2 regions of the Pseudogulbenkiania sp. AW2-16 genome follow, and region 2 is predicted to be linked to the other one. Evidence: predicted binding sites of a transcription regulator. Region 2 holds the regulator's gene; the other holds the start of a gene.
The links. The regulator FNR, encoded in region 2, switches genes on or off when oxygen is low (the NO sensors DNR and NnrR bind a similar motif). The targets are predictions, from matches to a motif close to TTGATNNNNATCAA.
Positions count from the first base shown of each region.

Region 1: ABKF58_RS19055 (sarcosine oxidase subunit beta family protein) is a predicted target of FNR. The motif match lies at 3,315-3,328, and genes of this name have one in related genera.

Region 1 is NZ_CP157668.1:3,960,986-3,966,485, forward strand. It holds gene ABKF58_RS19045 (sarcosine oxidase subunit alpha family protein) at 1-1,650, opposite strand, end outside; gene ABKF58_RS19050 (sarcosine oxidase subunit delta) at 1,647-1,943, opposite strand; gene ABKF58_RS19055 (sarcosine oxidase subunit beta family protein) at 1,954-3,207, opposite strand; gene purU (formyltetrahydrofolate deformylase) at 3,581-4,444, shown strand; gene ABKF58_RS19065 (helicase-related protein) at 4,576-5,500, shown strand, end outside.
Region 2 is NZ_CP157668.1:424,715-430,214, forward strand. It holds gene ABKF58_RS02050 (patatin-like phospholipase family protein) at 1-655, shown strand, start outside; gene hemN (oxygen-independent coproporphyrinogen III oxidase) at 743-2,152, opposite strand; gene fnr (fumarate/nitrate reduction transcriptional regulator Fnr) at 2,286-3,041, shown strand; gene ABKF58_RS02065 (DUF1853 family protein) at 3,253-4,203, opposite strand; gene ABKF58_RS02070 (RNA methyltransferase) at 4,181-4,945, opposite strand; gene ABKF58_RS02075 (inositol monophosphatase family protein) at 5,087-5,500, shown strand, end outside.

The DNA.
Region 1 (5,500 bases), 660 kb from region 2:
GTGTTCGATCGAGCGGTAGTTCTCGCGCACGGCCAGATGGATGTCGGCGGCGGCCACGTCGTTCTGGAAGTCGACCAGCGCCTTGGCACCGTGCCCTTCCGGCTTGCCGTCCGGTACACGGAACACGCGGCGGGTCGGCTGGATGTCCTTGTCTTCGCTGACCGGGCAGGTGCTGGACGACGTACGGCCGAAGCCGATCAGCATCGCGCTGACCGAGGCGTGCGTCTGCGCCAGCGCCTCACCCAGGCCCCAGCGGCCAGTGATGGCGCCGGCCACGCTGATGCCCTGGCGGCCTTCGTCCGGGGTGACGAAGGACAGGCGTTCTTCGTTCCAGTACGGGCGGCCGTTGTTGTGGCAGAACAGGTGCACGGTCGAGGTCAGGCCGCCGGAGGACAGGATGGCGTCGGCCGACAGGGTCGGGCCTTTGCCGGTCACGGTCAGGCAGTGCGGGTCGAGCTTGACCAGCTTGGCGCCGCTGGCGGCCTTGCCGCCCTGCACCTCGGCGATACCGTAGCCGAGCAGCAGCTCGACGCCGGCCTTCTTCGCCGCATCCAGGCGCCAGGCGGCGGCGCCGCGCTGACGGGTGTCGATCAGGGTCACGCGGCTGCCGGCCTCGGCCAGGTCCAGCGCGGTGTCGTACGACGCGTCGTTATGGGTGAGCAGCAGCACCTTGCGGCCGACCGCCACGCCGTAGCGGTTCAGGTAGGTATGGCCGGCGGCGGCGGTGAGCACGCCCGGGCGGTCGTTGTTGCCGTAGACCAGCGGACGCTCGATGGCGCCGGTGGCCAGCACCACGTGGTGCGCGCGGATCTTGTGCAGGCGCTGACGCGGCAGGGTGGCGACGCGCTGCGCGATCGGCAGGTGGTCCTGCACCAGCTCGACCGCCTGCACCAGGTTCTGCTCGTGGTGGGCGAACGCCGTGGTGCGGGTCAGCACGGTGACGTTGGACAGGCTCTTCAATTCTGCCAGGCGCTCACTGACCCACTTCATCGCCGGCTTGCCGTCGATCACGGCGCGGGCATCAGACAGCATCCAGCCGCCCGCCTCGCTCTGCTCGTCGACCAGCAGGGTCTTGAGGCCGGCACGGCCGGCCAGCGTAGCGGCCCACAGGCCGCAGGCGCCGCCGCCCACCACCAGCACATCCACGTGGTGGTGCAGGTGGTCGTAGAATTCCGGATCCGGATCGACCGGAGCGCGGCCGTAGCCGGCGGCCTTACGGATGATCTCTTCATAAAACGGCCAGGCTTTCGCCGGACCCATGAAGGTCTTGTAGTAGAAACCGGGCGGCATGAAGCGGCTGAACTGGCCGGCCAGCCCCTTCAGGTCGAAGTTGAGCGACGGGAAGCCGGTGGTGGTGGTGGCGGACAGCCCCTCGTACATCTCCACCTGGGTCGCTTTCAGGTCCGGTACGGTATGGCCGCCGGTCTCGAGCTGGATCAGCGCGTTCGGCTCTTCGGCGCCGTGGCCGACGATGCCGCGCGGGCGGCCGTACTTGAAGCTGCGGCCGATCAGTTTCACGCCGTTGGCGATCAGGGCCGAGGCCAGCGTGTCGCCGGCGAAGGCCTGGTATTTCTTGCCGTCGAAGCGGAAGGTCAGCGGCGCCTTTTCGTTGATGCGCTGGCTGCTACGGTGGACACGGTAAGCGCTCATGCTTCGCTCTCCTTCAGATACAGCTCTTTGCCTGCGGCCAGCGTCCAGGTGCCGGCGATTTCATAGCTCACGGTGTTGCGCTTGACCGCAAACACCTTGCGGCAACCGGCGGTGTGCTGCCATTGCTCCCAAAACCAGCCGCGCGTGTTCTTGCGCATGAACAGGTAATCACCCCATTCGGCTTCGGTCGCCTCTTCCGGGTTGGCCGGACGGGGGATGTAGGCCTCGCCGGCGTAACTGAATTCTTCTTCCTCGCGGGTTGCCCCGCAGTGCGGACAATGAATCTGGAACATCTGCGGCTCCTTAGTGCGCAACGCCGGCGGCGCCGTGCTCGTCAATCAGATGACCGGTATTGAAGCGGTCGAGCGCGAACGCCTTGTTCAGCGGATGCGCCTCATCGTTGGCGATGGTGTGCGCGAACACATAGCCCGAACCCGGGGTGGCCTTGAAGCCACCGGTGCCCCAACCGCAGTTGAAGTACAGGCCCTTGACCTTGGTCTTGCTGATGATCGGACAGGCATCCGGCGCCACGTCCACGATGCCGCCCCACTGGCGGTTCATGCGCACGCGCGAGAAGCTGGGGAACAGTTCGATGATCGCCGCCGCGGTATGCTCGATCACGTGCGGGCTGCCGCGCTGGCCGTAGCCGAGATAGCTGTCGATACCGGCGCCGATCACCAGCTCGCCCTTGTCGGACTGGCTGACGTAGCCGTGCACAGCGTTCGACATCACCACCGTGTCCAGGCACGGCTTCATCGATTCGGACACGAAGGCCTGCAGCGGGTGGCTTTCCAGCGGCAGGCGCACGCCGGCCATCTTGGCCAGCGGCGTCGAGTTGCCGGCGGCCACGCAACCGACGCGGTCGGCGAAGATGTCGCCCTTGGTGGTCTTGACGCCCTTGATGCGGCCGTCTTCGATGATCATGTCGATGACTTCGCACTGCTCGATGATGTCGACGCCCAGCTCGCTGGCGCCGCGGGCGAAGCCCCAGGCCACCGCGTCGTGGCGCGCCACGCCGCCGCGCGGCTGGTAGCTGGCGCCCATCACCGGATAGCGCGTCTTGGCGCTGATGTCCATCAGCGGCACGATGTCCTGAATTTCCTTCGGCGAAAGCACCACGCCGTCGATACCGTTCAGGTTGTTGGCGTTGACGCGGCGCTCGATGTCGCGCATGTCCTGCAGGGTGTGGCCGAGGTTCATCACCCCGCGCTGGCTGAACATCACGTTGAAGTTCAAATCCAGCGACAGGCCTTCCCACAGTTTCATGGCGTGTTCGTACAACTGCGCCGCCTCGTCCCACAGGTAGTTGGAACGCACGATGGTGGTATTGCGCGCGGTGTTGCCGCCGCCGAGGTAGCCTTTTTCCAGTACCGCGACATTCTTCACGCCGTGGTTTTTGGCCAAGTAATAAGCTGTCGCCAGACCATGGCCGCCGCCGCCGACGATGATCACGTCGTAACGAGGCTTCGCCTGCGGACTGCGCCAGGCCGGCTGCCAGCTTTCATTATGTTTGAGCCCGTTCTTCAACAGGCTCCAGAGGGAGTAACGGTTTGCCATGGGACGGGTCCGTATTGAGGTGCCAAGGTGAGTTCATTCTTGGCGAGCCGGCCCCGTTCCGATTGACTGGAAAGGACGATCACTTGCCGATTTACGACAAAGCGCCCTTGACCCAGATCATTTACCCGATATTTATCCCCTCGCCCCCTTGAAAGCCTCGGCAAGGCACCCAAGGTTGGCCGAAACCCTCGCCATGCCCCGCCAAAATCCATGTCCAAAAAACGACAAAACCTGGCGGCTGACGGCCAGAGCCCCCTTTTCGCGCGCGCTAAGGTGAAGCAGCGTCGTCGGTAACAAACCGGCCAACGACAGCGTCGATCAACGGATAGCCAAAGGAGCGGCACACCGCCAGCCGGTGACCGAGAAAACGAACATGTCCCAGTCCCAACTCAGATACATCCTGGCCTTCACCTGTAAAAGCGCACCGGGCCAGATCGCCCGCGCCACGCAACTACTCGACGCGCACCACTGCTATATCGACGAGCTGGCGGTGTTCGACGACGAGGACACCCAGCGCTTCTTCGTGCGCTGCACCTTCCACTCGCTCGGCGACGGCTTCGACCGCGCCGCTCTGGAAGCCGGCCTCGCCGACATGGCTGGCCACTACGACATGCAATGGACGCTGCATGACACGCACACCCGTCCGCGTGTGCTGATCATGGTGTCGAAACTCGACCACTGCCTGAACGACCTGCTCTACCGCTGCAAGATGGGCGACCTCGACATGGAAGTGACCGCGATCGTCTCCAACCATGCCGACCTGGCGCCGATCGCCGCCGCGCACGGCCTGACCTACCACCACCTGCCGGTCACCCACGACACCAAGCCGCAGCAGGAAGCGGCACTGCTGGAACTGGTGCGAGAAACCCAATCCGAGCTGGTGATCCTGGCGCGCTACATGCAGGTGCTGTCGCCGGAGATGTCGAAGAAGCTCTCGGGACGCGCCATCAACATCCACCATTCCTTCCTGCCCGGTTTCAAGGGCGCCAAGCCCTACCACCAGGCGCACGAACGCGGCGTCAAGCTGATCGGCGCCACCGCCCACTACATCACCGACGATCTGGACGAAGGTCCGATCATCGAGCAGGTGGTGGAGCGCGTCGACCACGCCTACCGCCCGGAGCAGCTGCTGGCCGCCGGGCGCGACATGGAGTGCCTGGCGCTGGCGCGCGCGGTGCGCTTCCACCTCGAACGGCGCGTGTTCCTCAACGGCAACCGTACCGTGGTACTGCGCTGACCCACCCTGCCCCGCGGCGGCGCTGGCACGTCGTCCGCGGGGCCCTGCAACGCTTTTGCTGCAACGCACTGTTCGCGCACGGCATCCTGCCCTATCATGCCGGTCATTTGCCTCATTTCCTCCCCCGCTCCATGACCGACACGTCCACCGATATCGCCGATATCACCGCCCTCGACGCCTACCTCGACGCCCACCAGGCCAAACTGGTCACCACCGACGGCAGCTACGCCCTGTCGGTGCACGGCGACATCCTCGTCGGCGCGCGCCGCGTGCCTTATCACCTGGTGCCGGACGAAGGCTTCCTCGGCAAGACCGCCAAGTGGCGCAAGCTCGACGATGCGGCGCGCCCGGCATTGGTGCAGGAACGCTGGAACAGCGCGACGCGCGCCCGGCTGGAAGCGCACGTGCGCGAGTGCGCCGAGCGCGTGCTGACGTTGGCCGAACAATACGAGCTCGACCCCACCGGCGCGCTGCAGGCCTTTCTTGCCAAGTACGAACTGGCAAAGCGGCGCTGCTCGCTGGCGCTCGACCGCATCGCCGCGCTGCGCGACAGCCACGCCGCCACGCGTCAGGCCGAAAAGACCCGCAACGCGGTCAACCTGTCGCTCTACCCGGAATCGTTCACGCTGGCGCAAAGCATGCGCCGCCACTTCATCGCCGTGCTGGGCCCCACCAACTCCGGCAAGACCCACGCCGCGATGGAACACCTGGCCCAGGCCGGCACCGGCGCCTATCTCGCCCCGCTGCGGCTGTTGGCGCTGGAAAACTACCAGCGCCTGCTCGACGCCGGCGTGGCGGTCAGCCTGATCACCGGCGAACAGCGCAAGCTGCACCCGGACGCCACCCACGTGGCGAGCACGGTGGAGATGCTCAACCCGAACCGTCCGCTCGACGTGGCGGTGATCGATGAAATCCAGCTGCTCGACGACCCCGACCGCGGCGCCGCCTGGACCGCCGCGGTGTGCGGCGTGCCGGCCAGCACCGTGTACCTGCTGGGCGCGCTGGAAGCGGAGCCGGCGATCGAGGCCTTGGTCAAGCGCGTCGGCGGCACGCTGG
Region 2 (5,500 bases):
CAACCCGCTGCGCGAGCTGATCGCCAGCAGCATCGACTTCGCCCGGCTGCGCACCACCCCGATCCAGCTGTTCATCGCCGCGACCCACGTCAACAGCGGACGCCTCAAGCTGTTCCATGCCCACGAGCTGAGCGTGGAGCACCTGCTGGCTTCCGCCTGCCTGCCGCAGCTGCACCACACCGTACACATCGACGGCGAAGCCTACTGGGACGGCGGCCTCACCGCCAACCCGCCGCTGTTTCCGCTGGCCTACCAGGGGCGCGCCCGCGATATCGTGCTGGTGACGCTGGTGCCGCAACAGTGGGAGGAGACGCCTGGGCGTGCCGGCGCGGTCGAGCGCCGCCTCAACGACATCAGCTTCGGCTCGTCGCTGCATACCGAGTTGCAAGGGCTGGCCATCGCCAAGCGCGAAGCCGGCAGAAGTCTGTTCGGCCTGGGCCGCCTGGAGCGACACCTGCGCCAGCTGCGCCTGCACCATATCGATGCGGACGCTACCACCGGCGCGCTCGACAGCCTGAGCAAGCTCACGCCGCATCACGGCCTGGTGCAGCAGTTGTTTGCCGCCGGGCGCGAGCGGGCGCAGGCCTGGCTGCAAGAGCACGGTGCGGAAGTCGGGAGAAAAAGCACGATGCGGCTGTGGCGGCGCATCGGCTGACACGGGGCGACGTCGTCGCGGCGCAACGAAGAGCCGCGGCAAGAGCGCGCCACGACCGCAAGGCGGCCGTGGCGGGAAGGGAAAGGATCAGATGGTGCGCGAGTAGCGCGCCTTGGTCTGGCGCTCGCGCAGGTGGCGGTCGAAAGCCATGGCGATGTTGCGGATCAGGAAGCGGCCTTTGGGCTCAACCATCAGGAAGTCGCCGTCGAAAGTGAGCAGGCCCTGCTGCTGGAACTCGCGGATGGCCGGCATCTCGGCGGCAAAGTACTCGGCGAAGTTGATGCCGTGCACCTGCTCGATGGCTTCCACCGACAGCGCGAAGCGGCACATCAGCGCCTGGATGATGGAGCGGCGCAGGATGTCGTCGCCGTCCAGCACCATGCCGCGCAGCACCGGCAGGCGGTTTTCGTCGAGTGCGGCGTAGTAGCTCTCGAGATCCTTCTCGTTCTGGCTGTAACAGGGGCCGACCTTGCCGATGGAGGACACGCCGAAGCCGATCATGTCGCAGTCGGCGTGCGTGGAGTAGCCCTGGAAATTGCGCTGCAGCCGGCCCTGGCGCAGCGCCACGGTGAGGTCGTCCTCCGGCTTGGCGAAGTGGTCCATGCCGATGAACACGTAGCCGGCGGCGGCCAGCTGTTCCACCGAGTGCTGCAGGATGTCGAGCTTGACCGGCGGCAGCGGCAGGTCGGCCTCGTTGATGCGCCGCTGCGGCATGAACACCGTCGGCAGATGGGCGTAGTTGTAGAGCGCGATGCGGTCCGGCCCCATGGCGATGACCTTGTCGACCGTGGCCGCCACCGACTCCTGGGTCTGCAGCGGCAGGCCGTAGATCAGATCGACGCTGACCGAGCGGAAGCCGGCCTCGCGCGCGGCGTCGATCACCACGCGCGTCTCTTCTTCGCTCTGGATGCGGTTGACCGCCTGCTGCACGCGCGGCTCGAAATCCTGCACCCCGACACTCATCCGGTTGAAGCCCAGGCGCGCCAGATGCAGCACGGTGTCGCGCGTCACCTTGCGCGGATCTATCTCAATGGAATATTCTCCCTCCGCCAAGAATTCGAAGCGGGTCCGGAGTATCCCCATCAGCCGTTCCAGCTGTTCATCCGACAGGAAGGTCGGGGTGCCGCCGCCGAAGTGCAGCTGGATGACTTTTTCGCGCTGCCCCAGCACGTCGGCCACCAGGCCGACTTCCTTCTCCAGGTAATTGAGGTAGCGGTCGGCGCGGCTCTTATCCTTGGTGATGATCTTGTTGCAGCCGCAGTAATAGCACACGGTGTTGCAGAACGGCAGATGCACGTAGAGCGAGATCGGACGGCTGTTGGCGCCGATCTTGCGCTGCTGCAGCCAGTGACGGTAGTCCTTGGCGCTGAAGTCGTCGGTGAAGCGGTCTGCGGTCGGGTACGAGGTATAACGCGGGCCGGCGCCGTCGAGACGGGCGATCAGGGCGCGGTCGAACTCGCAACGTGTGGGCGAAAACGGTGGGTGGGTGGTGTTCATGATGTCTCGCGATGGAAAAACCAGTGGTGGACTGGTAAATTTGCGGCAAACCTCCCAGAAACGCTTTGACCGACATCAAGGCCCAACGCTTTGACCAACATCAAGGCTTACTTAACAGAAGCGGACATGCCGCATGACTGACTCGACTGTTGTTCCCCTGCAAGCCCTCAAGGTCTCCTGCTCCAACTGCACGCTGCGCGAATTGTGTCTGCCCCTGGGTCTGAACCGTGAGGAAATGACGCGACTGGATGCGGTGATCCGCCAGAGCCGGCGCCTGAAACGTGGCGAAGCGCTGTTTCGCAACGGCGAGGGCTTCAAGTCACTGTACGCGGTACGTACCGGTTTCTTCAAGACCTGCATCTCCAGCCAGGACGGGCGCGAGCAGGTCACCGGCTTTCACATGTCGGGCGAACTGATGGGACTGGACGGGATTTCGGCCAACGTGCACGGCTGCAACGCCGTCGCGCTGGAAGACAGCGAAGTGTGCGAGCTGCCGTTCAGCCGCATGCAGAACCTGGCGCTGGAGATTCCCTCGCTGCAACACCACTTCTACCGGCTGATGAGCCGCGAGATCGTGCGCGATCACAACGTGATGATGCTGCTGGGCAATATGAAGGCGGAGGAACGGCTGGCCGCCTTCCTCATCAACCTGTCGCAGCGCCTGACGGTACGCGGTTTCGCCGCCAACGACTTCATCCTGCGCATGAGCCGCGAGGAGATCGGCAGCTTCCTGGGGCTCAAGCTGGAGACGGTGAGCCGCACCCTGTCCAAGTTCCAGCAGCAGGGCTGGATCGCGGTGGACCACAAGCACATCCAGCTGGAGCAGCCCGAGCAGCTCAAGCAGTTGGTCGCCGGCTGCGCCAACGCCCACCCGACGCCGAACCACTGAGAACCTGTTTACGATCTCGCGAGCTAGAGCGAGACAAGGCAAAAACAGCTGAGGATGCGGAGTTTACAAGTAGTAAATGAGCATTCCAAAGTCGTTTTTAACGCCGTATCGCCGAAGCGCAGCAGATCGTAAACAGGTTCTGAGCCCTTCCGCGCCCCCGCGGTCCTAGCGTCAGCGGGCGGCCCACCGGCCACCGCGGCATGAATGGCGTTCAGCGCCCCCCGCTTCCCGCCTTGCCATTGGTCAGTTCCTGCACCGTGTCGAGCAACTCGGCCAGTCGCGCTGGCGGCGGCCAGTTCGGCGGGCAGACAAAACCGCGCGCCACTTCCTCCCAGTCCCCGCCCCCCAACGGCAAGACCTCGGCCACCAGCTGTGGCGCCTCTGCCGCCGCCAGGTGGCGGCGCAGCGCGTCCTCGTCCAGCGTCTCGGCCTCGTCCACCCGCGCCGGCGCCAGCCAGCGCAAGCGCGGCAGCCACACCCAGCGCGACGCCAGCGAGCGCCGCGGCCACGGCGCCAGCAGCGGGCGCGCCCAGCCGGTGAGGAGGTCGGGGGCCAGCGGCGGCTCGAGCAGCACGGCATGGGGATAGAACAGCCAGCCCGCCAGCCCGGCCGCGGTGCGGCAGCCGACGAAGCCGGGCGGCAACAAGGGTTGCGCCGCCGCGTGGCGCGACAGCGCGAGCTGATCCTGCAGCTTGGCCGCCTTCAGCGCCCAGGCATCGCGCAGGCTGGGGCCGACCAGGGTATGGCGCCCTTCGCCCAGCATCAGGTAGAACTTGCTGGCGGTTTCGAGGTGCCACGGCTCGCCGTCGATGCGCAGCAGGAAGTCGAATTCGCCAACGGTGCGCAGCTCGCCATTCTGCACCTGCAGATTGGCCGCCACGCACTCGATGTGCGGCGCGAGCTCGAACCAGAACGCCAGCAGATTTTCGGCGTAGCGACCAAGGCGGGTGGTGGGACGGGCGGCGAGCCAGGCCACCAGCGCCGCCGGGGCGCGGTCGAGTTCGGCCAACAGTGCCGGTCCGGCGTCGCCCAGCAGGCGCTCGGGCAGAATGTCGGCGCCGGTCAGCCACGGCGCCGGCGCCGTCAGGAGAAAGGCCAGGTCGCGCACCGCCGGGTACGCGTAGGGCAGGTAGAAAGTGCTACTGCTGGCGCTGGCCGTCATCGCGCTGGGCCACGCGCTGCACCTGCTTCAGGAAGCCACGCAGGATGTCGATTTCCTCGCGCAGCAGGTTGGCGCGGTTGAACAGGGTACGCAGGCGGCGCATCAGGCGCTCGCCGTTGCGACGCTCGTAGTAGCCGATATCGGCCAGGGTCTGGTCGAGGTGGCCGCAGAAGCCCTCCACCTCGTCGCGCGTCGCGCTCTCCGCTTCGGCGCGCAGGTAGTCGACGTCGACGCCGGTGTGGCTGAACAGCTCGTAGGTCATCACCTGTACCGCCATCGCCAGGTTGAGCGAGAAATACTCGGGGTTGCCGGGAATGGTCACCAGCCGGTTGCACAGCTCGACCTCGTCGATCGACAGGCCGAAGGTCTCGTTGCCGAACACCAGCGCCACTTGTTCGCCGTCGCGCGCGCGCGCCACCAGCTCCGGCGTGGTTTCGCGCGGAGTGGAGAGCGGCGTGGTCAGCTCGCGGCGGCGGCTGGTCAGGGCGCAGGCCACGGTGACGCCGGACAAGGCTTCGGCCAACGTGTCGACCACCACCGCCTGCTGCAACAGGTCGACCGCGCCGGAGGCCAGCGTGTCGGCCTCGGGGCTGGGGAAGGTCTTGGGCTCGACCAGGTAGAGCCGCGACAGCCCCATGGTCTTCATCGCCCGCGCCGCCGATCCGATATTGCCCGGATGGCTGGGGCGCGCCAGCACCACACGAATGTTCTTCAAAAAATCAGGGACTTCGGGTTTCTTCATTCGCCATTTCGCATTAAAATAGACGGCTTATCAAAAGCCCGTCCATGAGCCGGGTTTTTTCGTTCCTTAACCCAGATTGTTTCCTACTACGACTTTCCCTACCGGGAAAGGCGGGGTAGTTGTCTTTACTAGAGGCCGTCAATGCATCCCATGCTCAACGTCGCGGTGAAAGCCGCCCGTCGCGCCGCCAGCGTCATCCAGCGCGCGTCGCACAACGTCGACACCATCCGCGTCGAGAAGAAGCAGCACAACGATTTCGTTTCCGAAATCGACCGCGCCGCCGAAGAGGCCATCATCTCGACCATTCTCGACGCCTACCCCAAGCATGGGATTCTAGCAGAAGAGTCCGGCGCCCAAGGCTTGGGCAACGCCGAGTTCGAGTGGATCATCGACCCGCTCGACGGCACCACCAACTTCCTGCACGGCCACCCGCAATACTCGGTGTCGATCGCCCTGATGCACAAGGGTCAAATCCAGCAGGCCGTAGTGTATGACCCCAACCGCAACGACCTGTTCACCGCCTCGCGCGGCGTCGGCGCCTTCCTCAACGACCGC